2 regions of the Pantoea alhagi genome follow, and region 2 is predicted to be linked to the other one. Evidence: predicted binding sites of a transcription regulator. Region 2 holds the regulator's gene; the other holds the start of a gene.
The links. Region 2 encodes LexA, which represses DNA repair genes until DNA is damaged. Its sites were predicted from a motif close to TNCTGTATGTACATACAGNA; they were not measured.

Region 1 (12,171 bases), 2.0 Mb from region 2:
ACAGCGAAATTCTGTTTCGTTTTCAGCGTCTGTTGACCATGCAGGCGCGCGCCTGTCGTCAGCTTTCCGATGCGATTCTGCTGCAGCGCAGCTATCAGCATGATATGCGTTTTGAGCGCGCTTTTAATCACCTGCAGGCGGCGCTGGATCGGCTACCTGATACAACAGAAGATAAAGCGCGCCAAAAAGCGCTGCACTATTTACTACGCAATTTAAAAGCAATCGATGCCCAACTGGCAACGATAGAGTCAGAGCAGGCGCTGGAGCAGGCGCATCGGGATGGCAGCGATACGCATCTCTCCAGCGAGGGATTAACTGGCTGGAGCGATATTCGTCTGCGTATTAGCCGTCATTTAACGCCAGAATCACCGCTTTTTCGTCATGCCGTGCGGATGTCGCTGGTGCTGTGCGTTGGCTACGCCTTTATTCAGCTGACCGGTCTGGAGCGTGGTTACTGGATCCTGTTGACCAGCCTGTTTGTTTGTCAGCCCGGCTATAACGCAACGCGCCGCCGTCTGGCGCTGCGCATTATCGGCACCTTAACCGGCATCGCTATTGGTTTGCCGGTTTTATGGCTGGTGCCTTCTGTGGATGGGCAGCTGCTGCTGATTGTGCTGTCAGGCGTGCTGTTTTTTGCTTTCCGCCAGGTACAGTATGCGCATGCCACTATGTTCATCACGCTGCTGGTGCTGCTCTGCTTTAATTTGCTGGGCGAAGGCTTCGATGTGGCTGTTCCCCGTATTGTCGACACGCTGTTGGGCTGCGGCATCGCCTGGCTGGCGGTTAGTTTTATCTGGCCAGACTGGCGTTTCCGACGCCTGCCGGCGGTGGCGGAAAAAACCTTAACGGCTAACTGCCGATATCTGGATGCAATTCTGGAACAGTATCACCAGGGGAAAGATAACCGCCTGGCCTACCGTATTGCACGCCGCGACGCGCATAACGGTGATGCCGAGCTGGCCTCGGTGGTTTCCAACCTTTCAACCGAAATGCGCCCGGATCCGCAGCTGCGTGAAGCGGCATTTCGTCTGCTCTGCCTGAATCACTCTTTTTTAAGCTACATCTCAGCGTTAGGCGCGCATCGTGAAAAAATAACGCAGCCAGAGCTGCTGGCGTTACTGGATGATGCCGTCTGCTATGTTGATGATGTATTACAGATAGATATTGTCAGCGAGCAGCAAGCGCAGCAGATGATGGGTGAGCTTGCTACCCGTATTGGAGGGTTTGACAGCGAGGCGGATTCACAGGCGCAGCTGGTATTACAACAAATCGGTTTGTTGATTGCGCTGTTGCCCGAAATTGCCCGCCTGAAAAAGCAGCTGGCCTCCTCTTCCGCCGGTTAGTTTTGTCGTGCTTTTTCCCCATGCACGGCGCAATCAAACCAGTTACGCAGCTCTTCTTTTATCTCTGCGGGCAGGGCCGCCTGATGATGACCAGAAATCGCGCCCTGCAGCGCCATTAAACAGTTCAGCCCCAGGTGCTGGTTACGCATTCTTAAACGTAGCCAGCACCGCTTTGCTCCCGCCTCGCGCAGTGCGTATACGCTGTTAATGCCGATCTCGCGTAACAGCATTTCCATGCGAATGCCCAGATTAGGCAGGTCTTTAAGGCGGATATTATTTTTGCGCGCACTTTTTTGCTGCTGCGCCAGAGCCAGCGCCGATTTTGACAGCCTGATTAACAACGGCCGGTTGTTCCATAACGCTTCATCAATATGGTAATAACGTAATTCTACCGCAATGCCGCGTTTATCGATAACCAGCGGCGTTAACGATTGCGTACGGAGATAGCGCGTTAGCGTTTCGCTGGCTCGCAGATAAAGTTCGCCATCGGTAATCAAGGCGAACACCACTTTTTCCACGGCCAGGCTATAGCCGCCGAATTGCGAGCGCACGGTAATATTGCCTAATGCCGCCAGCTGCTGTTTTGATTGAATTATCCGTTGGTAAGAATCCATATCCTGCTCCTTTTCCTTAAGAAACCTAAACTAACCTACTGTTTTCCATCAGCTAAAACATAGGCAATTCTTATTAATGGTTCAATTGCTAAATGAGCTTGCATTCTTTTGCATGTGAAAAGTGCGAGACGTTTTCAAAAAATGAGGTTGATCTTAAGTGCTCAGCGCATTACTGTATATCCATACAGTAACCACATGAGCTGATAATCATGCGTACTCATTTACTGAAGTCTTCTTTTGCTCGTTCTGCTTTGCCTGGTCATTCTCGCGTTGCCGTATCGCCGGTCTTAACAACCGGTTGGATCAGCGAGCTAAGCTATAGCGAAGCTCAGCCAGGGCTAACGCAGCTGTTACTCCTGCCGCTATTACAGCAGTTGGGTACGCAGTCGCGCTGGCAGCTCTGGTTGACGCCGCCGCAAAAGATCAGCCGGCAGTGGCTTAAGGCTTCGGGACTGCCGCTGAATAAGATGATGCAGCTCCCTTATCATCAAGAGTTCAGTACGGTTGAGGCGATGATAAAAGCGCTGCAAACCGGGAATTACAGTGTAGTTTTGGGCTGGTTTGCTAATGATATAAGCGAAAACGATCGTCGTCGGCTTGAAGAAGCAGCGTCCGCAGGGCAGGCTCTTGGGCTCATAATGCGTCCTCAAACTGGCGCTACTTGTTCCAGCGGACAAAAAAACCGGCTGAAAATTCACTCAACTTTGTATCATTAAGTAAATATAAGATAAATCTCAGCTAAAAATTCTCACTTTCTTTTAATAACCCGCTGATTCTACTCTCACGCGGCTAAGCCTCGCTTCTGCCGCGCTAAATAAGCTTCTTTATATCGTTCAAACAGATGTCTATTGTTAAAATTTATGTCTGAAACGTCCTTTTTTTGCCGAGCGCCCTCACATCTTACTTGTAAGTTTCTCGCCACGTTGTAGACTTTATCTCGCCAGGGTGCTCAATAACCTCCGTTTTCCGGTAGAGTAATAATCGAGCAAAAGGACCCGGCGAAGGATTACAACCAAGAGCTTAATTTAAGCTCCTTGCCTATTTGGATGATAACGAGGCGCAAAAAATGAAAAAGACAGCTATCGCAATTGCAGTGGCACTGGCTGGCTTCGCTACCGTAGCGCAGGCCGCACCGAAAGATGACACCTGGTACACCGGTGCCAAACTGGGCTGGTCTCAGTATCACGATACTGGTTACTACGGTAACAACTACGTGAACAACGATGGCCCGACTCACGAAAGCCAGCTGGGCGCTGGTGCATTCGTTGGTTATCAGGCTAACCCGTACCTGGGCTTCGAACTGGGTTATGACTGGCTTGGCCGCATGCCTAACAAAGGCGACGTAGTTAACGGCGCATTTAAAGCACAGGGCATCCAGCTGGCAGCGAAACTGAGCTACCCGATCATGGATGACCTGGACGTTTATACCCGTCTGGGTGGTATGGTATGGCGCGCTGATTCTACTCAGCACGAAGTGGGTACCAACATCAGCCGTAACGACCACGACACCGGCGTTTCTCCGCTGGCAGCCGTTGGTGTTGAATACGCACTGAACCAAAACTGGGCTACCCGTCTGGACTACCAGTGGGTTAACAACATCGGTGACGCAGGTACCGTTGGTACTCGTCCTGACAACGCCATGCTGAGCTTAGGTCTGTCTTACCGTTTCGGTCAGGACAATGCAGCAGCTCCGGTTGTAGCGCCGACTCCGGCTCCGGCTCCGGTTGTTGAAACCAAACACTTCACGCTGAAATCAGACGTGCTGTTCACCTTCAACAAAGCAACCCTGAAAGGCGAAGGCCAGCAGGCGCTGGATCAGCTGTATTCTCAGCTGAGCTCAATGGATCCGAAAGACGGTTCCGTTGTTGTTCTGGGCTACACCGACCGTATCGGTTCAGAGCAGTACAACCAGAAGCTGTCTGAAAAACGCGCTCAGTCTGTGGTTGACTACTTGGTATCTAAAGGTATCCCAGCTGACAAGATCTCTGCACGTGGCATGGGTGAATCTAACCCGGTTACCGGCAACACCTGTGACAGCGTGAAAGGCCGTAACGCCCTGATCGACTGCCTGGGTCCGGATCGTCGCGTAGAAATCGAAGTTAAAGGTCTGAAAGACGTTGTTACTCAGCCGCAGGCTTAAGTAATACGTTAAGAAAAACCCCGCTCCGGCGGGGTTTTTTATTGGCTGCTTACCGGGAAAAACGGTTATTTTTCATTTTTCCGCATTAGCTCACATCGTCCTTGCCCAAAATAGCCTGCAGATCCTGACGTAGCGTCGACATCTGGCTGGCATATTTTTCTTTTCGCTCAGCATCCTCAATCAACTGTACGATCGTATCCGATAAGGTGCTGTTGCGACGCTGCGCCAGCCCCGCCAGCCGTTGCCACACCAGATATTCTAAATCGATCGATTTCTTACGCGTGTGCTGATGCTCGGCATTAAAGTGACGTTTACGGCGCGCACGAATCGTCTGCTTCATACGGTTTTCCAGCGCCGGATTAATGTGTTGCTCAATCCATTTCAACACCTCTACCGGATGGTTTTCCATGGCCAGCAAAGCCCTGACGGCTTCCTGTGCGGCGCTGATTTCAATGTAACGGGTAATCGGCTCCCCTTCCCGGTATTTTTTTACCAGGTATTTCCATTTCCATCCGCTTTCAAGATTTTCCAGCTGCTGATATTTCATCGGAATCTCATCATGAGCAGGTAACAAACTAAGAATAACAGCTTTTTTACGACTTGCGGCAGAGAAAGGCGCAGCGGCGACTCCGCCACACTGTTGAGAATCAGTCTAATCTCTGCCGTGCGTAACAGCCTGAAAAGCTGTATAATCGCGCTTTTCATTTATTCAGACAAATACGATTACTTTGACCAGCAACCGACTTGCATGGCAGGCGCTACAGCCTGATGCCGAAAGCTTCCAGCCTCTTTTTTCCCGCGTCTTTAGCGATAATATCGGTGATATTCTCCCCGACGTTCAGCCTCGTCTGTTTGATGCAGCCAGCCTGCTGCAGAACAGCAGCGCGCCTTTTTCATTGATGCTGATACGCTGTGCGGAAAACAGTGAGAATCTGTCATTGCTGGCGCAGACATTACAGCATAACAGTAGCCAGACGGAAGCGCTTTACGGCGGTAACTATCTGATCAATGAAGAACAGATAACCTGGCAGCCTGCCAAATCAGCAGATGATCCCTTCGCCAGCCGCGGCGGCGTACATTTCGCCGACTGGATCGAGTCTGAGCAGCTGTTTGGCTGCGTACGTATTTTTTCCCAACGCATCAGCCTGCAGCCAGGTCTGATCCATCGGGCTAACGGCGGCATCTTAATGCTTTCGTTGCGTGCTCTGCTGGCCCAACCGCTGCTGTGGCTGCGGCTGAAGCAGACCATTGCCCGGCAGCGTTTCGACTGGCTGTCGCCTGATGAATCGCGCCCGCTGCCGGTGACAGTCCCCTCAATGCCGCTGCAGTTAAAGCTGGTGCTGTGCGGCGATCGTGACGCCCTGGCTGATTTTCAGGAGATGGAGCCTGAACTGGCGGCGCTGGCGATCTACAGCGAATATGAAGAGAGTCTGCAGCTCGACGAAGAAGAAGACATGGCGTTATGGTGCCGCTGGGTAACCGCGCTGGCGCGTCAGGCGGGCTTACCGCCAATTGCCGTTAACTTCTGGCCTGCCCTGCTGCAGGAGGCCGTCCGCTATAGCGGCGATCGCGAAACGCTTCCGCTCTGCCCGGCCTGGCTTGGCCGCCAGCTGCGCGATGCTGCCTTATATGGCGAACAGCTGGATGCCGCCGCGCTTCAGGCCGCTCTGGATGCTCGCCTGTGGCGTGAAAGTTTCCTGCCCGATCGTATGCGTGATGAGATTCTTCTTGATCAGGTCCTTATTGAAACGGAAGGTGCCGTGGTAGGGCAAATCAACGGCCTGTCGGTCATTGAATTTCCCGGACATCCGCGCGCGTTCGGCGAGCCTTCGCGTATCAGCTGCGTGGTACACGTGGGCGATGGCGAGTTTACTGACGTTGAGCGCAAGGCTGAGCTGGGCGGCAACATTCATGCTAAAGGCATGATGATTATGCAGGCGTTTTTGATTGCAGAACTGGAGCTGGATCAGCAACTGCCCTTCTCCGCTTCGCTGGTATTTGAGCAGTCCTATTCGGAAGTAGACGGCGACAGCGCCTCTCTTGCCGAACTGTGCGCGCTGGTCAGCGCGCTGGCCGGAGAGCCCATTAATCAGCAAATTGCGGTAACCGGCTCGGTGGATCAGTTCGGTCATGTGCAGCCGGTAGGCGGCCTGAATGAAAAAATCGAAGGCTTTTTCGAGATCTGCCAGCAGCGAGGCTTAACCGGTCAGCAGGGCGTGATTATCCCTGCCGCCAATGTGCGACATCTCTGCCTGCAACAGCAAATTGTTGATGCGGTACAGGCGGGAGAGTTTCATATCTGGGCCGTCAGCGAGGTGGATGAAGCGCTGCCGTTGCTCACCGGCGTTCCGTGGAAAAAAGATGATGCTCCCTGCCTGTTGCAAACGATCCAGGCGCGCATCACAGAATTTAATCAGCAGGAGGCGCGCCAGCGTCCCTGGCCTCTACGTTGGCTAAACTGGTTTAACCACAGCTGATCGGAGTTGTTCAGCTTACACCTGTTAGCTAATGTTCGTGATTCACTAAAAAAAGGCTTATTGAAACATGGTAGATAAACGCGAATCCTATACAAAAGAAGACCTGATTGCCTCTGGTCGCGGCGAACTATTTGGTGCTGAAGGCCCGCCGCTGCCCTCTGGCAATATGCTGATGATGGACCGCGTGGTCAAAATGAGCGAAGAAGGCGGCAACTACAACAAAGGTTACGTTGAAGCCGAGCTGGATATTAATCCTGATCTCTGGTTCTTCGCCTGTCACTTTATTGGCGATCCGGTGATGCCGGGCTGTCTGGGTCTGGATGCGATGTGGCAGCTGGTTGGTTTCTATCTTGGCTGGCTGGGTGCAGAAGGCAAAGGCCGTGCGCTGGGCGTAGGCGAAGTGAAATTTACCGGTCAGGTTCTGCCTACAGCGAAAAAAGTGACCTATCGTATTCACTTCAAACGCGTCATCAACCGTAAACTGGTTATGGGCGTGGCCGATGGCGAAGTGCTGGTTGACGGTAACGTTATCTATACCGCCAGCGATCTGAAAGTGGGTCTGTTTAAAGACACCAACGCTTTTTGATGCGGTGAATTAAAAACCTCCGCAAATGCGGAGGTTATCCTTTTTATGACAGGCCGTCAGACCATCGCGGCACTTACGCTAACTGCCCTGTCCTCCATGGCTTTTCGCCAACCTCCCAACCAGTGAGACCGAGCCTCAATCATTTGATAAGGACACATTTCTTTTGAACGCCCGGTGATGCCAGCCTGATAGCCTCGTGAATGTGCTCGTTCCAGGCGGTCTCGTTTCTGTCTCTTCATGCCTCATTTCCCTCATTCAGGTATGGTGGAACTGGTGGAAAGAAAACAATGGTCACAAAGTGCGCAACCACTTTTCTTTTCTACCCCTATCGCTGAAAAAGATCAATGCGCAAATTTCACGCCATTGTCATACAGGCAGGCTATTTTTAAAGGTTTTTCTGCGGTGAAAATTTGCGGGTGGGATAACGGAATGATCTGCAATAAAAAATCCCGGCCAGCGAACGCGCTATGCGCTGCCGAACCGGAATTGACTTTCAAGAAAAATTAATTACTTCTTATGGCACTAATGGCTGTCGCCATACGCTGCGCTTGCTGTTGCCATCCCTGCGCCAGGGTTCTGACCATCGCATCATAGCCATCTTCCTGCTGCGGCAGCGTCAGATTAAAGTTCTGACGCGTAATTTGCCCGTTATGCTCCAGTGTCCAGCTGCCGCTAATGATCGCCTGGCCATCATAACGTCCGTGGAAGCCAGTAACGTTAACGTTCAACGTATCGTGCTGCTCACCCAGCGGCGTGGTGGAAATTAGCCAGCCCGGCAAAGCATTACTCAGGTTGGTTACCAGCGTTTGCTGTAATTGCTGATCAAGCGGACTGGCCCACAGATTACTGGTGGCAACAACATATTTAACGTCGCTGGTCTGATAAACCACGCCATTGCCTGCCAGATAATCAGGCACCGAAACGCGCTCGATCCAGACTGGCAACGAATTATTTACCATCAACGCGCTCTGGCTAACCGGCGCAACCGCCGACGTTCCCGCCGGCAGCTGATACAGGGTGGTTTGCGTGTTGCTGCTGCAGGCGCTCAGCGCCAGCATCAGCAATGGCATCCATTTCATCATTGTTTCGCCCTCTTCGGCTGTGGGTCTTCGCCCGGTTTAGCTTCAAATACCAGCGCGTTGCTCTTTTGATTGAGCGTCTTCAGCACCGGTTGCAGCTCACGCAGCACCTGATCCAGTCGTTGCATATCGCCAACCAGCTTGTTGTAGGCCGGAGAGCCGGGCTGCAAACCTTTCATGCTGCGGTTCAGCTCGCGCAGCGTTTGCTGCATATCCTGCGGCAGCTGCTGCATTGAGGGGCTGGCGGTGATTTTATTCACGTTGTCCAGCGTCTTTTGCAGCTCGCGCAGGGTACGCTGGCTCTCTTTCAGCGTGCCGGTGGCCTGGTTAATCATAGGATTCAGCGGCAGATTATTGATCTTATCCAGCGCATCCATAAGCTTCTGCTGAATCTGACTCAGGCCGCCGCTAACGGTGGGAATGATCTCCAGTCCGGCAACTTTTTCCGGGCCTTTATACTGCGGCGCGTTGTCATAGAAATCGAGATCGATATACAACGAGCCGGAAAGCAGGTTGCCGGTTTTCAACGAAGCACGCAGGCCGCGTTTTTTGCCGTCGCGCAAATGCTGGCGAATATCAAAGTCACCGCCCAGGCGGTTAACAAAGCGATCGGGTTCAATACGCACCAGAACCGGAATGCGGTAATCCGTATTCAGCGACTGTTTCCAGCCCGGAACGGTATAAGGTGCCTGTGCCACTGTTCCCAGACGGATGCCGCGGAACTCTACCGGCGCCCCTGGCTGCAGCCCACGAATCGAATCGCTAAAGAACATCAGGAAATCCAGATGCGTGGTATACAGCGAGTCCTGGATGCTGCGCTGATCGTCATACAGATGGTATTCCGCTTTGTTTTCTGCCGGTACACCCAGCTCCCAGCCGTCAGGCACGTCAAAACTAACGCCACCGCTGAACAGCGTGGTCAACGAGCCCATCTCCACACGCATACCGGAGGCGGACATCTCTACGGCAATGCCGCTGTCTTTCCAGAAACGCACATTTGAGGTAACCAGGCGATCGTAGGGCGCGGCGACAAACAGCTGATACTGCATTGCGCGTTTATCCGCATCAAAGCTGCTGGTTTCCACTGAACCCACGCGATAGCCGCGGAACAATACCGGATCGCCTGGATTGAGCTGGCCTGCCTTGGTGCTGTCAAGCACGATACGGATACCCTTCGCATCTGGCGGTGCCAGCGGCGGCGAATCCAGTAGTCTATATTGTTCTGGCTTTTCACCTTTACTGCCGGGCTGGAGTTCAATATAAGCGCCGGATAATAATGTACCCAGACCGGTAATGCCTTCGCGTCCTACCTGCGGCTTAACCACCCAGAAGGCGCTGTCGCCATGCAGCAGCTTCTCCATTCCCGCGTTAAGGCGGGCTTTGATTTCTACATGATGCAAATCGTCAGTTAATACCGCGCTCTCCACCACGCCCACATCAACACTGCGGCTTTTAATGGCCGTTTTACCGCCCTCAATGCCTTCGGCATTGGTGGTAATCAGCGTAACTTCCGGTCCCTGATGGCTGAAATGATAAAACAGGATCCAGGCACCAATCAGCACGGTCACAAGGGGAATGATCCACACCGGTGACCAGCGCTTGATCTGATCGACCTTCGCAACGCCGTGATTATTTTCCGTCAAGGCTCGGCTCCTTCAGATTATTTTCTGGTTCGCAATCCCACGTCAGACGCGGATCAAACGTCATGGCGGCAAACATAGTCAGAATGACCACCGCCGCAAACAAGAGTGCGCCTGGCGCAGGATAGATATTCATTAACTGTCCGATACGCACCAGCGCAGAAAGTACCGCAATCACAAAAACGTCGATCATTGACCAACGTCCCACAAACTCCACCACCTCATAAATCAGATGCATTCTTTCGCTGTCTCGCCTGCCATGCCCCCGCGCATCCCAGCACAGCCAGCCAATCGCCACCATTTTCAACGAAGGCACCATAATACTGGCGATAAAAATCACCAGCGCCACCGGATAAGAGCCATCGCTCCAGAGCAGGATCACCCCGCCCATAATATTGGAGTTCATCCTGTCGCCGAGCGCTTCGGTGACCATAATCGGCAGGATATTGGCGGGGATGTAGATAATAATGGAGGTGAACAGCAGCGCCAGCGTCCATTGCAAACTGTGCCGCCGACGCGCATGGCCTGTGGTGCCGCAGCGTGGACAGAGAAAACGATCGGCCGGCAGCACCGCTGTACAGCATGGACAGGATCGCAGTCCCTGTTTCAGACCGCTGATGCCCGCCTGTGGCGCAGCTGGCAGCGGCGGTTCAGGCGCAATCTGACGCCATAGCCAGCGCCGATCAACACACTGAAAAGCACGCAGCTGCAGCAGACAGAATAAACACCAGGGTAAAAAACTGCTGCCGATACCAATATCGCCATAGGCCATCAGCTTAACAAAACTGACCAGCACGCCTGCGAGGAAGATTTCCGCCATTCCCCAGCTTCTGAGCTGAAACAGAATGCGGGCGATAGCAATTTGCAGACGCTGCGGCAACGGCAGCCGATTCACCAGCAGCAGGATCGCGATCATGCAAAAGGCCGGCACCGCCTGAACAAACAGCATAAACAGCGTGGCGAGACTGGCGTAATCTTCTGAGACCATGACCTGTGGAATTTCCATCAGGGTGATTTCACTGCTCAGGCCCGACACGTGCATATTGACGAAAGGAAACAGGTTTGCCAGCAGCAACATAAATAGCGCAGCCAGCGCATAGCTGGAGGGCCGCTTGCGCGGCTCGCTCCAGTTAGCGGTTAGCGTAGTATGACAGCGTGGACAGCTGGCTTTCTGACCAATGGCAACCGATGGCAACTGCGTCATCAGGTCACACTGTGGACAAAGCATCCAGTGTTGCGGGTGTTCAGCTGAACACATACCCTACTCCCGATTTCAGCCGCCGTTCTTCAGCGATTCAAGGTATTCCCAGCGTTCAAACGCGGTTTCCAACTGCTGTTCCGCTTCTGCCAGCGCGGTCACTACCGGCTGCGTTTTTTCATGCGGCTGGGTGAAAAAGTTAGCATCCGCCATCTGCAGTTGCAGTTGCTCTATCTGATTTTCCAGCGCTTCCAGCTGTTGCGGCAGCTGGTCCAGTTCACGCTGCAGCTTATAGCTTAGTTTAGTGCCGGACGCTTTTACTTCGTTTTTAACCGTCTCGTTTTTTACTGGCTTTTCTGCTGCCGCCACGGTTTTCACCGGCGCAGCGCGACTCTGACGCGAGGCGGCGCGCTGCTGTTGCGCATCATGATAGCCGCCGACAAAGGTACCGATATCGCCATTGCCTTCAAAGATCCAGCATTCGGTAACGGTATTATCTACAAACTGACGATCGTGGCTGACCAGCAGCACGGTACCCTGATAGCCATCAATCAGCTCTTCCAGCAGCTCCAGCGTTTCAACATCCAGGTCGTTAGTTGGCTCATCGAGAATCAACAGGTTGCTGGGCTTCAGGAACAGACGCGCCAGCAGCAGGCGGTTACGCTCTCCGCCGGAAAGCGCCCTGACCGGCGTCATCGCCCGCTTCGGATGGAACAGGAACTCCTGCAGGTAGCCCAGAACATGACGCGGCTTACCGTTTACCATTACTTCCTGTTTGCCTTCCGCAAGGTTATCCATCACGGTGCGATCCGGATCGAGGATGGCACGGTGCTGATCGAAATAGGCCACTTCCAGTTTACTGCCGCCGTGCACGCGACCGCTGTCCGCCTTGAGCTGTCCCAGCATCAGCTTCAGTAATGTGGTCTTACCGCAGCCGTTAGGGCCAATCAGCGCAATCTTATCGCCACGCTGCACCTGCGCGCTAAAGTTTCTGACCAGCGTGCGGTCGCCAATGCTGTAATTGACATTTTCCAGTTCAAAGACGATTTTGCCGGAGCGCGACGCTTCTTCAACCTGCATCTGCGCTTTGCCCA
Region 2 (12,171 bases):
GGTGATCAGCTCCGCCAGCATATGATAAGTGTTCTGCGTCTGCTCCAGCGCGGCGTCGCCGGTATCGCTGATATAGCCTTCGTCACGTAGCGTCAGCACCAGCGTTGAGAACACCGCCTTATCGAAAAACTCCGGCGCGTTGATGCCATGCAGCACCGACAAACGCTGCGCCAGCGTACGGCTCTCTTTCTCCAGCGAACCGCGGTTAATTGCCGGGTTAGCGCTGAGAATAGAGAAGGTGATGGCGTAGCGCTGCAGCGTTTCCCGCATACCTGCAGCCAGCAGCTGCAACGTACGGAAACGCACCGCGTTCAGACGCATCACATCGTTTTCAATGGTGATCAACTGCTGACGAGCCAGTTCGGCAACCAGTTGTTGCAGCAGCTGTGGCAGTTCTTCTTTATCCCAACGCAGGAACAGCTCGCTTTTTAGCAACGGATAAAGCACCGAGACCTGACGCAGCAGCTCGGCGGCGGAGATTTCACGATGCTGCTGCACGATCGCGGCAATCAGCGACGGCATCACCAGCATATGGTGCACATTATTGCGATAGTAGGTCATCAGCACGGCCTGTTCGCGCGGCAGGATAATGATATCGCCAATATTGTCTTTTTCCGTCTCGAACTTATTCATATTCAGCGCATGTTCCAGCAGCGCTTCCGGCGTCATATCCGGCACGGTGGCATCCGGCGAATAGGGAACATGGCGCAACAGATCGAGGTAGCACTCCAGCTGCTCGATAAGCTGTTCACGGGTGAGCGAGCGCTGACGTGAGGCGAGCAGTGCGGTAACGCACAGGTTCATCGCATTGGCGGCGCTGGCGTTGTTAATACGCACCATAATCTGCTGGGCGATATCGTTTACCGCTGGCGTCAGCCACTGTGGACGCTGCGCGACGATGGGATCGATCGAATCGCGCCACTCCGGCACCTGCTTGTTAAGATAATTGACCAGCGGCAGCGGCTCGCCAAAGTTGACATAACCCTGGCCCAGATTACGCAGCTTGCTCAGGCCGCGCAGCATTTGCATAAAGCCTTCTTTCTCTTTAGCCGCGCCGCGCAGTTCCTTGGCGTAAGTGCCCACTTCCATTACGTGCTCATAGCCGATATATACCGGCACCACGGTAATCGGACGGTTACCGCCACGCAGCATCGCCTGAATTGTCATCGCCAGCGTACCGGTTTTCGGATCGAGCAGACGGCCGGTGCGTGAACGTCCGCCTTCGACAAAATATTCAACCGAATAGCCGCGGCTGAACAGCTCGCCCAGATATTCGCGGAACACCGTGGAGTAGAGCTTGTTGCCCTTAAAGGTACGACGAATAAAGAACGCGCCGAGACGACGGAAAATCGGCCCGGCCGGCCAGAAGTTAAGGTTGATGCCGGCAGCAATATGCGGCGGTACCAGCCCCTGATGATAAAGCACATAGGAGAGCAGCAGATAATCCATATGGCTGCGGTGGCAGGGCACATAAACCAGCCCGTGACCATCCAGTGCCAGCTGACGAATACGTTCGCCGCCGCTGACGTTGATGCCCTGGTAGATTTTGCTCCATGTCCAGCCAATCACGCGGTCGGTAAGGCGGATCATCTCATAGGAAAAGTCAGCTGCGATCTCTTCCATCAGCTCGATAGCATTCTGCTGCGCTTTCTCCTGAGAGATTTTTTTGCTGCGCGCTTCATCTTCTACCGCTTTGGCAATGGCCTTCGACTGCAGCAGCTTATTAAACAGATCGTGGCGTACCGGCAGGCGCGGGCCTACGGCAGCCAGACGCTGACGGGCAAAATGAATGCGCGCCACGCGCGCCAGCTTCTGGGCAATGGTTTTATCGGTGCCGTGTTCTGTCGCCATACGACGCAGAGAAACCATCGGTGAGAAACGCACAAAGCTATCGCGCCCCAGCCACAGCACAGCAATAAATTTCTGTACGCCATTCAGCTCGCGCAGGTGAGGGGTTTGTTCGCCCTGCACCTCACGGCCCGGCGCACGGCCAAACATCACCGAAACCGGTACCATCTGCACGTCGAGGTTCGGGTTATTACGGTGCAAATCGAGGTAGTCGTGAAACAGTTTCACTGATTCCTGATTCGGCACAAAATAGGGGAACACGCGTGGGCCGTCATGAATAAAGACGTAACGCGGCAACAGCGCGCCGTCTATCTCCAGCGGATCAAGCGGATCGGGCAGATCGTGCAGGCGACACTGGGTGCGCAGCGCAAGGAGATCGGCCTTTGAATCATAAGGCAGCACATACATAATGGGACGCGACGTATCGATTCCCAGTTCTGATACCGGATCGCCCGGAATTGCCTTACTCTTAACTAAAAATGTTAGTGGTAAATTCAGTAACTTATAATAAAGTTTACGCCAACCTGACATAGACAACATGAAGCCTCTTGTTAGCAAAGCGCCGCAAGCATACCAGAAAGCGCATTGAAGATCTGTGGTGTTGCAATTAGTGCTGCACCCTGACATTGACGTTAAACATTGCAAAGGGTTCCCTGAAGATGGCAAATAACGTAACGGGCCTTACCCGCATCATTAAGGCGGCCGGATATTCCTGGAAAGGCCTGCGGGCAGCATGGCAGCATGAAGCGGCGTTTCGCCAGGAAACGCTGCTGGCGCTGGCGGCGGTGCTCATCGCTTGCTGGCTTGATGTTGATGCCATCACGCGCGTTTTGCTGATTGGCTCTGTGTTTCTCATTATTATCGTCGAAATCCTTAACAGCGCTATCGAAGCGGTGGTGGACCGCATCGGCAGTGAGCTTCATCCGCTGTCCGGACGGGCTAAAGATATGGGGTCAGCGGCGGTACTGCTCAGCATCATAATGGCCCTTTTTGTTTGGGTAACCCTGCTGTGGTCATATATTCGATAGGGTTTCCATAATGGATAAAGAGTTGTTTTTTACACAGCTTTCGGTTTCCATTCCACCAATACCTGTATATACTCACAGCGACTGTATAAACAACCAGGGGGCGGGATGAAAACCTTAACGGCTCGGCAGCAACAGGTTTATGACCTGATTCGCGATCACATTAATCAGACAGGTATGCCGCCAACACGTGCGGAAATCGCCGCCCAGTTAGGCTTTCGCTCCCCTAACGCCGCAGAGGAACATCTGAAAGCGCTGGCGCGTAAAGGCGTGATTGAAATGGTGTCTGGCGCTTCGCGCGGTATCCGTCTGATGGCCGAAGAAGAAAACGGCCTGCCGCTGATTGGCCGCGTTGCCGCCGGTGAACCGCTGCTGGCGCAGGAGCATATCGAAAGCCGCTTCCAGGTTGACCCTAATCTGTTTAAGCCTCACGCAGACTTTCTGCTGCGTGTCAGCGGTATGTCGATGAAAGATATCGGTATTGTGGATGGCGATCTGCTGGCAGTACATAAAACGCAGGATGTCCGTAACGGCCAGGTGGTCGTGGCGCGCATTGATGATGAAGTCACTGTGAAACGTCTGAAGCGTCAGGGCAATACTGTGCAGCTGCTGCCAGAAAACAATGATTTCCAGCCGATTGTGGTCGATCTGCAACAGCAGACGCTGACGATCGAAGGTCTGGCCGTTGGCGTTATTCGTAACGGCGACTGGCTGTAATGACTCAGTGGCGGCCTGCTGGCTGCCACTTACTTCCCCTGTAGTCCTGATTCCGGCGATAACCGCTGTGGCTTGTCGCCATATTTTTTCTGCGGATTGCCATGCACTTCTTTTCTGTGACCGATAAACACCTCTGGCGGCTGGCGCTGCCGATGATCCTCTCAAATATTACCGTCCCCCTGCTGGGTCTGGTGGATACCGCCGTTATTGGTCATCTCGACAGCCCCGTTTATCTTGGCGGCGTTGCCGTAGGCACTACGGCTACCAGCTTTGTTTTTATGTTGCTGCTTTTCTTACGAATGAGTACCACCGGGCTGACCGCACAGGCGTTTGGCGCCAACGATAAGCAGGCACTGGCTCGCGCCCTGATACAACCCTTATTCATTGCCATTATCGCCGGGATAATGTTTATCCTGCTGCGTGGGCCGCTAAGCGCTCTGGCGGCGCAGTTGGTTGGCGGCAGTCCGGCGGTGCTGGAACAGGCTCAGCGCTTTATTCATATTCGCTGGCTCAGCGCGCCTGCAACGCTGGCAAACCTGGTAATACTTGGCTGGCTGCTTGGCGTCCAGTATGCGCGCGCGCCTGTTATTCTGCTGATTGTCGGCAATTTGGTTAATATTTTGCTGGATTTGTGGTTTGTTATCGGCCTTGGCTGGGGCGTGACTGGAGCGGCGGCGGCTACCGCAATTGCAGAAGCGATAACGCTGTTGGTGGGGCTGGGTCTGGTATGGCATGTGCTGCGCCTGCGTCAGATCACCTTTGCGCACCTGAAAAATGGACTGAAAGGCGATGCGCGCCGGTTACTGCGGCTGAACCGCGACATTATGCTGCGTTCGCTATTGCTGCAGCTGTGTTTTGCCTCGGTGACGATTCTGGGTGCGCGCATGGGCAGCGAGGTCGTGGCGGTCAACGCGGTATTGCTGATGTTCCTCTCCTTTACCGCTTATGCGCTGGATGGCTTTGCCTATGCGGTTGAGGCGGTTTCAGGCGAGGCTTTTGGCGCACGCAACAGCGCTAAGCTACGTCAGGTATGGATTGCAGCCTGTCGTCAGGCGGGGCTGGTAGCGCTGTTATTTGCCGTGGGATATGCCCTTTGGGGCAGGGAGATTGTTTCGCTGCTTACCTCTCTGCCCCAGCTGCAAGTGCTGGCGGATCGCTATTTACCGTGGCAAATGCTGTTACCCGTTGTGGGCGTCTGGTGCTATCTGCTGGATGGCATGTTTATTGGCGCAACGCGTGGACGAGAAATGCGCAACAGCATGGCGCTGGCGGCGTTGGGGTTTGGCCTGACGCTGTTAACTGTTCCGCAACTGGGCAATCATGGTCTCTGGCTGGCTGTCACCGTTTTTTTACTGCTACGTGGGTTAACGCTGGGGTGGGTATGGCATCGTTACCAGCGACGGGGCGACTGGTTCACCCTTTGAAACATTTCTTACGGTTACGCTTATTAACTGAATTCGCTGGCTTTTCAGCATAATTGACGGCTCCTGGGACGTTTTTAAAGCGCATGCCCCGCTGTTTAACAGCAAAATCATGTGGTTCTACTACTATTAAAAGTGTCAAACACAGGGAATCAGCGTTTTTACCGAAGATAATTCCGCTGATAGCCAAAAGCTGTTAACACCCAAGGTAGAGGACAAAACGATGAACAGAGACGAAGCCGGCGGTAACTGGAAACAGTTTAAAGGTAAAATGAAGGAAAAATGGGGCAAGCTGACCGATGATGACATGACCGTTATTGAAGGTAAACGCGATCAGCTGGTCGGTAAAATTCAGGAACGCTACGGCTATGCAAAAGACGAAGCGGAAAAAGAAGTAAGCGATTGGGAAACCAATAACCGCGACCATCGCTGGTAAGCGCTTTTTTCAGGATGATGCTCCCACCCGCAGGCACATGGAATGTGCCATCCATTCCACTTTCCCGCCACAAGTTTGTGCCTCGTTATCGCCCGCGTTTTTTCTCGGTTACGCTGTGATCGTGCGTACAGTTTTCCGGATGCTGACAGTTTTCCACATCTTTACAGCCAGCACACAGCCCGTGAGCTTCAATCACGCTATTACGTAGCGAAAAGCCGCTCTGCTGAGAGAGCAACTGGAGAACGGTTTCCACTCCCTGCGCATGTTGTTCGCTGACGGTACCGCAGCGATCGCAAATCAACATCGCTGAAGTATGTCGAGGTTCCTCAAAATGATGACAAACCACGTAGCTGTTATTGGATTCAACGCGGTGAATAAACCCCTGCTCCAGTAGAAAATCGAGCGCACGATAAATAGTGGGCGGCTTGGCCTGTGGCTCAGAGGCGCGTAGCAGATCGAGCAGATCATAGGCGCTGATAGCTGTGTTTTGTTCAGCCATCAGACGCAACACCTCCAGACGCTGCGGCGTCAGGCGCACGTTGCGTTGCAGACAAATTTTTTCAGCCTGCGACAGAATCTGTTGTGAAGGTGATACGCTCATAATCTTTCTCCGGGCGATTGAAATGTTATTTTATCACACGGGTGTTAACAGACAAAATGATTGCCAAATCGCCAACAGCGTTATTCATCGGCTGCTTACCAGACAAACATTAGCTGGATAAAAGAGTACCCTTTCAAGTCGGTACAATGAGTCCGCCGCTTATAATTTGCTTTAGCCCACTTTATTCTTTCTTTAGCTGTAAACAGCCAGGTGCCTTTCTGATTTGACGCCTGAAAGGTATCTAAAAGCGCCAAAAAAACATAGATCTCCGCTACAGCGGGCTAACAACAGCCTGATAATCCTGGCGACTGCGTTAGCTTTTTTGGTGGCATCTAAAAAAGCGCTGTTTCCAGTTTGCAGTAGGAAAAAGATCCAGCTAATGTTCAATCAGGCTTAATAACTGCAGAAAAGCTAAACTGCTAATAATTCTAAAAGACAAATTAAGCTACTGATTGCTCAAAAAAGCAGCAATCCTCTGATAAGCCGGGGAAAAAGGCCTGAGTTCAGGTTAATAAAACAGGCAATTACTGGTCATCATTCATCCAGCGATTTCCTTCTTACTTTCAGCTTATTTGGGTGGCGTCTGATAATGACAAAGAAAAACATTCATTCCTTGAAGCTTTCTCCTGCGGCGGTATTAGTGCCGTTAATCTTTACCTCTTTTTCTTCCCTGGCGGCTGGCAGTTACTTTGATGCCCGTAATGATGCGATGGGCGGTACCGGCGTTGCCTCATCCAACTACACGACCGCACCGCTAACTAACCCGGCGCTGCTTACCAAAGGCCGTGCGGAAGATAACGTAAGCGTTATCCTGCCATCTGTTGGGGTGCAGATCAGCGATAAAGACAAGATGGTCGATAAGATCGATGATGTGACCGATACCGTTGATCGCTACCAAAATGTCTTTGATGATTTTGACGCGGGGGATCTGCTGACGGATCCTGCAGGCGCGCTTGATGTGATCAACAATGTGCGTTCCGCCTCTGGTGATTTGGCCAATCAACTGCGCGACCTGCGTGGTAATAAAGCTGACGGCTCAGCCGGTGCCGCTATTGTAGTTGCGGTGCCTAATGAAACGTTGCCGTTTGCCTTCGTGGCGAAAGCCTACGGCACGGTACATCTGCATACTGATGTGGCACAAAGCGATATCGACTATCTTGACGCTGTAGCCAATGGTACACGCTTTCCTCAGGCGGGCGATCAGTATCTGCTGCGTTCCAGCGCCACCGGCGTGGCGGCGATTGTTGCGGATTACGGCATTGCGGTAGCGCATGAGTTTAAAATCGGCGAGCAGGCAGTCTCGGTAGGTATTACGCCAAAGCTGCAGCAAACTCGCCTGTATAACTATCGCGCCTCGGTTTATAACTTCGATAAAGATAAAGTCACTGACAGCGAGTACCGTACCAACGATACCGGCTTTAACCTGGATGCCGGTCTCTCTACCGACGTGGGCGAGAACTGGACCTTTGGTCTGAGTGCGCAAAACCTGATTTCACGCGATATTGAGACGAAAGAGGTAAACGGCTATCGCGATACTTACCAGATTCGCCCGCTGGTGACTGCCGGTGCAGCCTGGCATACCGAAAAGCTGACTGCCAGCCTGGATGTGGATGCTACCCGTACCAAACGCTTTAAATCCCAGGCTGATAGCCAGTACGCGGGCGTCGGGGTGGAGTATCGCGTTCTTGACTGGTTGCAGCTGCGCGGCGGCTATCATGCCGATATGAAGTCTAACGACGTCAATGTCGTCAGTGCAGGTTTTGGTATTTCGCCGTTTAATAACCGTGTTCACCTTGATCTTGCCGGTTCCGTAGGGGAAGACGATACCTGGGGCGCGATGGCGCAGCTGGGCTTCTCTTTCTGATAAAACCAAACGAGCCGCGTCGGAAACGGCGCGGCTGGCTGAGAAGGCAGGGCTGTGCTTTAAGGCAACCCTGACTTTATCTGCTACGCTCTGAAACACATTATATTCCCGCCTTTTAACGCCTTGATTATTGCTGAATAAAATTAACGTAAGCAGTTATCGGAAAGTGCGTCAGCCTGCCAGCGGTAAAAAAACCACTGCCAGAATAGAGATCAGGGCGGGGAATTATCAGCCCGAAAAAAATCAAAATCTGAAACTTACCTCTTATCTTATGAACCCTGTGACCTGGTATGAAGGTAAATATGCCACGATGGTAGGTTATCTATCACAGTGGAAAAAACCTATTCTGCCGGTGGGGATAAGCTTAATTCCGATACCTAAGTAAATAAAAGGCGACCTGGTTTAATTGCAAAAATCGTCTGAGGCAGCAGCCATTTTGTAAGGCTCTCAATAACAGGAGCTTTAATATATCTAACGGTCTGTTATTTCCCGTCGCGTACGAAAGGCTATTTTTTCTCGTTGCGATAATATCCGTGACACTGGAAAGCAGAGTTGCAGGCCGTGCACTGACTCTGCGCTATGTTATAATAGGCTATCTTTTATTCTACTCTTTCCTCCGTGCCTGCTGCAGACTGGCAGGGAACGGAAACATCAAAAAGTTAAAAAATGCCTCAAAATTCAGAAATATCAACGGCTCTGCCCGACAGCGTCGCTAAAAACAGCGCTCTTTTCTCCTCCCAGCGTTTTTCTATCGCGCCGATGCTCGACTGGACCGATCGTCACTGCCGTTATTTTCATCGTCAGCTGACGCGTAATACGCTGCTCTATACCGAAATGGTTACCACCGGCGCCATTATTCATGGCAAAGGCGACTATCTGGCCTATAACGAGGCAGAACATCCGGTTGCCCTGCAACTGGGCGGCAGCGATCCGGCGGCGCTGGCGCAGTGCGCGCAACTGGCGCAGGCGCGCGGCTACGACGAGATCAACCTGAACGTGGGTTGTCCTTCCGATCGCGTGCAGAACGGACGCTTCGGTGCCTGTTTGATGGGGGAGGCGGCGCTGGTTGCCGATTGTATTAAGGCGATGCGTGACGTGGTTTCTATCCCGGTCACGGTTAAAACCCGCATCGGTATTGACGATCGGGATAGCTATGAATTTCTCTGCGATTTTATCGGCACGGTAGCCCAGCAGGGCGGCTGCGATACTTTTATTATCCATGCGCGCAAAGCCTGGCTCTCTGGCCTTAGCCCGAAAGAGAACCGTGAAATTCCTCCGCTTGATTACCCGCGCGTGTATCAGCTCAAGCGTGACTTCCCCGGGCTAACAATGGCAATTAACGGCGGCGTGAAAACGCTGGAGGAAGCGCAGGAGCATTTACGTCATCTGGATGGCGTAATGATGGGGCGCGAAGCCTATCAGAACCCCGGTCTGCTGGCGCAGGTCGATCGCGTACTGTTTGGCAGCACCGCGCCGGATGCCGATCCGGTTGCTGTGGTCCGCGCCATGTATCCTTATATTGAGCACGAACTGGCGCAGGGAACTTATCTGGGTCATGTTACGCGCCATATGCTGGGTCTGTTCCAGGGGATTCCCGGCGCGCGACAGTGGCGTCGTTATTTAAGCGAGAATGCGCATAAGCCCGGAGCAGGGATAGAGGTCGTTGAAAAAGCGCTGTCGCTGGTCGCAGATAAGATGACCGCCGAGGTCTGATTTGTTTTGCTTATGTTAAAACCCGTGCGGCTGCCGTACGGGCTTTTTATTTCCACGCTTACGCGTGCTATCAGAATAAGACCTTTAGTGTGCTAATTATCAATAAGTTAGCTATATAAATACGACTAATATGAGGCATAGATCACAGAGTGACATTTTGCTTCGTTATTTTTCGCAATTAAACATATTTTTTACTTATGAATTCTGCGAGACTATTTCTCGTTGAGTCGAAACACATTATCGTTGCTGTACCCTACAACAGTGCGAACTAAAAAAAGCAAAAGGGCTTCCTTCGGGAAGCCCTTATTGTTTGTACTTCCGGCGGCTCAGGGGATCAGCAGGCTGGAACCTTGCGTTGCGCGGTTTTCCAGCTGCGTATGCGCGCGCTGCGCCTCGCGTAAGGGGAAGCGCTGGCTTTCCGGAACGTCCACCTTAATCGCGCCGCTGGCAAGCATCGAAAACAGATCGTTACTGGCGCGCTGCAGCTCATCCCGCGTGGTGATATAACCGTTAAGTGAAGGGCGCGTCAGGTAAAGCGACCCTTTCTGGTTCAGAATCGCCAGGTTAACGCCGGTCACCGGACCGGATGCATTACCGAAACTGACCATCAGGCCACGTCGCTGCAGGCAGTTAAGCGAGGCTTCCCAGGTTGCCTTGCCTACCGAATCGTAAACCACGCGTACCTTCTTACCATCGGTCAGCTCGCTAACGCGCTGCGCGATATCCTCTTCACGATAGTTGATTGTTGCCCAGGCCCCGCGATCTTTAGCCAGCCGCGCTTTTTCCGCAGAGCCAACCGTCCCGATCAAATGCGCGCCCAGCGCCTTTGCCCACTGACAGGCGATCAGTCCTACACCGCCAGCCGCTGCGTGAAACAGAAAGATCTCATCTGCCTGCACTTCATACGTTTGCCGTAGCAGATAGTGTACGGTAAGCCCCTTCAGAAACGAGGCCGCCGCTTGTTCAAAAGAGATGGCATCAGGCAACAGCGCAATCTTATCCTGATGCACATTATGAATTTCACTGTAGGCGCCCAGCGCAGACTGTGCGTAAACCACGCGATCGCCGGGCTTGATCGCCGTAACCCTGTTGCCAACTTTTGTTACCATGCCTGCGGCTTCGGTGCCGATACCGGAAGGCAGCTCAGGCACAGGATAAAGTCCGGAGCGTACGTAGGTATCGATATAATTGATGCCGATAGCTTTGTTCTCTACCTGCACTTCATCGTCATCAGGGTCGGAGGGATTGAAGTCGATCCATTGCAGCGTTTCCGGGCCGCCATACTGGGCGATTTGAATACGTTTTGCCATTACCACTCCTGCTGGTTTCCAGTTACGACATGACGTCAAGCAGGCGAAAAACGGGTATACTTGCGCGTCACTCACACACTCGGTATTGCATTCACTATGGCAGGAAATAAACCCACCAACAAATCCAACGAGGTTCGCGATCGCCAGGTAGAAGGGCTGAAATTGCCGCCCCATTCGCTGGAAGCGGAGCAGTCGGTGCTGGGCGGGTTGATGCTGGACAACGAGCGCTGGGATAACGTCTCAGAGCGCGTGGTGGCCGAAGACTTCTACAGTCGCCCTCATCGTCTGATATTCAGTGAAATGCAGCGGCTACTGGAAGCCAGCCAGCCCATCGACCTGATTACGCTTTCTGATTCGCTGGAGCAGCGCGGCGAGCTGGATATGGTCGGCGGCTTCGCCTATCTGGCGGAGCTGTCAAAAAATACCCCCAGCGCGGCAAACATCAATGCCTACGCCGATATTGTTCGCGAGCGAGCGGTGGTGCGCGAAATGATCGCGGTAGCGAACCAGATCGCCGATGCCGGTTATGATCCGCAGGGGCGCAGCAGCGAAGATCTGCTGGATTTCGCTGAGTCGAACGTCTTTAAAATCGCCGAACAGCGCGCGAATAAAGATGAAGGCCCGAAAAATATTGAGCAGATTCTTGAAGCGACCGTTTCACGCATCGAGTCGCTGTATCAGAAGCCGCATGACGGCGTAACCGGCGTAGATACCGGTTATCAGGATCTCAATAAAAAAACCGCCGGTTTGCAGGGTTCCGACCTGATTATCGTGGCGGCGCGTCCGTCAATGGGTAAAACCACCTTCGCCATGAACCTGTGCGAAAACGCCGCGATGCTGCATGAAAAACCGGTGTTGATCTTCAGCCTGGAGATGCCCAGCGAGCAGATTATGATGCGTATGCTGGCGTCGCTGTCACGCGTCGACCAGACACGCATTCGTACCGGCCAGCTGGATGATGAGGACTGGGCGCGTATTTCCGGCACCATGGGCATCCTGCTGGAGAAAAAGAACATCTATATTGATGACTCCTCTGGCCTGACGCCAACGGAAGTGCGCTCGCGTGCGCGACGCATATTCCGTGAGAATAACGGCTTAAGCCTGATTATGATCGATTACCTGCAGCTGATGCGCGTACCGTCACTTTCTGACAACCGTACGCTGGAGATCGCTGAGATTTCCCGCTCGCTGAAGGCGCTGGCAAAGGAGCTGAATGTGCCGGTGGTGGCGCTGTCG

Region 1: sulA (SOS-induced cell division inhibitor SulA) is a predicted target of LexA. The motif match lies at 2,128-2,147, and genes of this name have one in related genera.

Annotation. Positions count from the first base shown of each region.
Region 1 is NZ_CP019706.1:4,226,845-4,239,015, forward strand. Features, by position in the region: gene yccS (YccS family putative transporter) at 1-1,343, shown strand, start outside; gene B1H58_RS20135 (TfoX/Sxy family DNA transformation protein) at 1,340-1,957, opposite strand; gene sulA (SOS-induced cell division inhibitor SulA) at 2,167-2,673, shown strand; gene ompA (porin OmpA) at 3,024-4,097, shown strand; gene matP (macrodomain Ter protein MatP) at 4,183-4,644, opposite strand; gene B1H58_RS20155 (AAA family ATPase) at 4,826-6,574, shown strand; gene fabA (bifunctional 3-hydroxydecanoyl-ACP dehydratase/trans-2-decenoyl-ACP isomerase) at 6,642-7,160, shown strand; gene rmf (ribosome modulation factor) at 7,217-7,399, opposite strand; gene B1H58_RS20775 (hypothetical protein) at 7,434-7,667, shown strand; gene pqiC (membrane integrity-associated transporter subunit PqiC) at 7,664-8,242, opposite strand; gene pqiB (intermembrane transport protein PqiB) at 8,239-9,882, opposite strand; gene pqiA (membrane integrity-associated transporter subunit PqiA) at 9,869-11,137, opposite strand; partial or broken gene B1H58_RS20185 (ABC transporter ATP-binding protein) at 11,153-12,171, opposite strand, start outside.
Region 2 is NZ_CP019706.1:1,957,993-1,970,163, forward strand. Features, by position in the region: gene plsB (glycerol-3-phosphate 1-O-acyltransferase PlsB) at 1-2,379, opposite strand, end outside; gene B1H58_RS09200 (diacylglycerol kinase) at 2,508-2,876, shown strand; gene lexA (transcriptional repressor LexA) at 2,982-3,590, shown strand; gene dinF (MATE family efflux transporter DinF) at 3,692-5,014, shown strand; gene B1H58_RS09215 (CsbD family protein) at 5,235-5,447, shown strand; gene zur (zinc uptake transcriptional repressor Zur) at 5,533-6,048, opposite strand; gene B1H58_RS09225 (conjugal transfer protein TraF) at 6,638-7,912, shown strand; gene dusA (tRNA dihydrouridine(20/20a) synthase DusA) at 8,579-9,625, shown strand; gene B1H58_RS09240 (quinone oxidoreductase) at 9,952-10,935, opposite strand; gene dnaB (replicative DNA helicase) at 11,032-12,171, shown strand, end outside.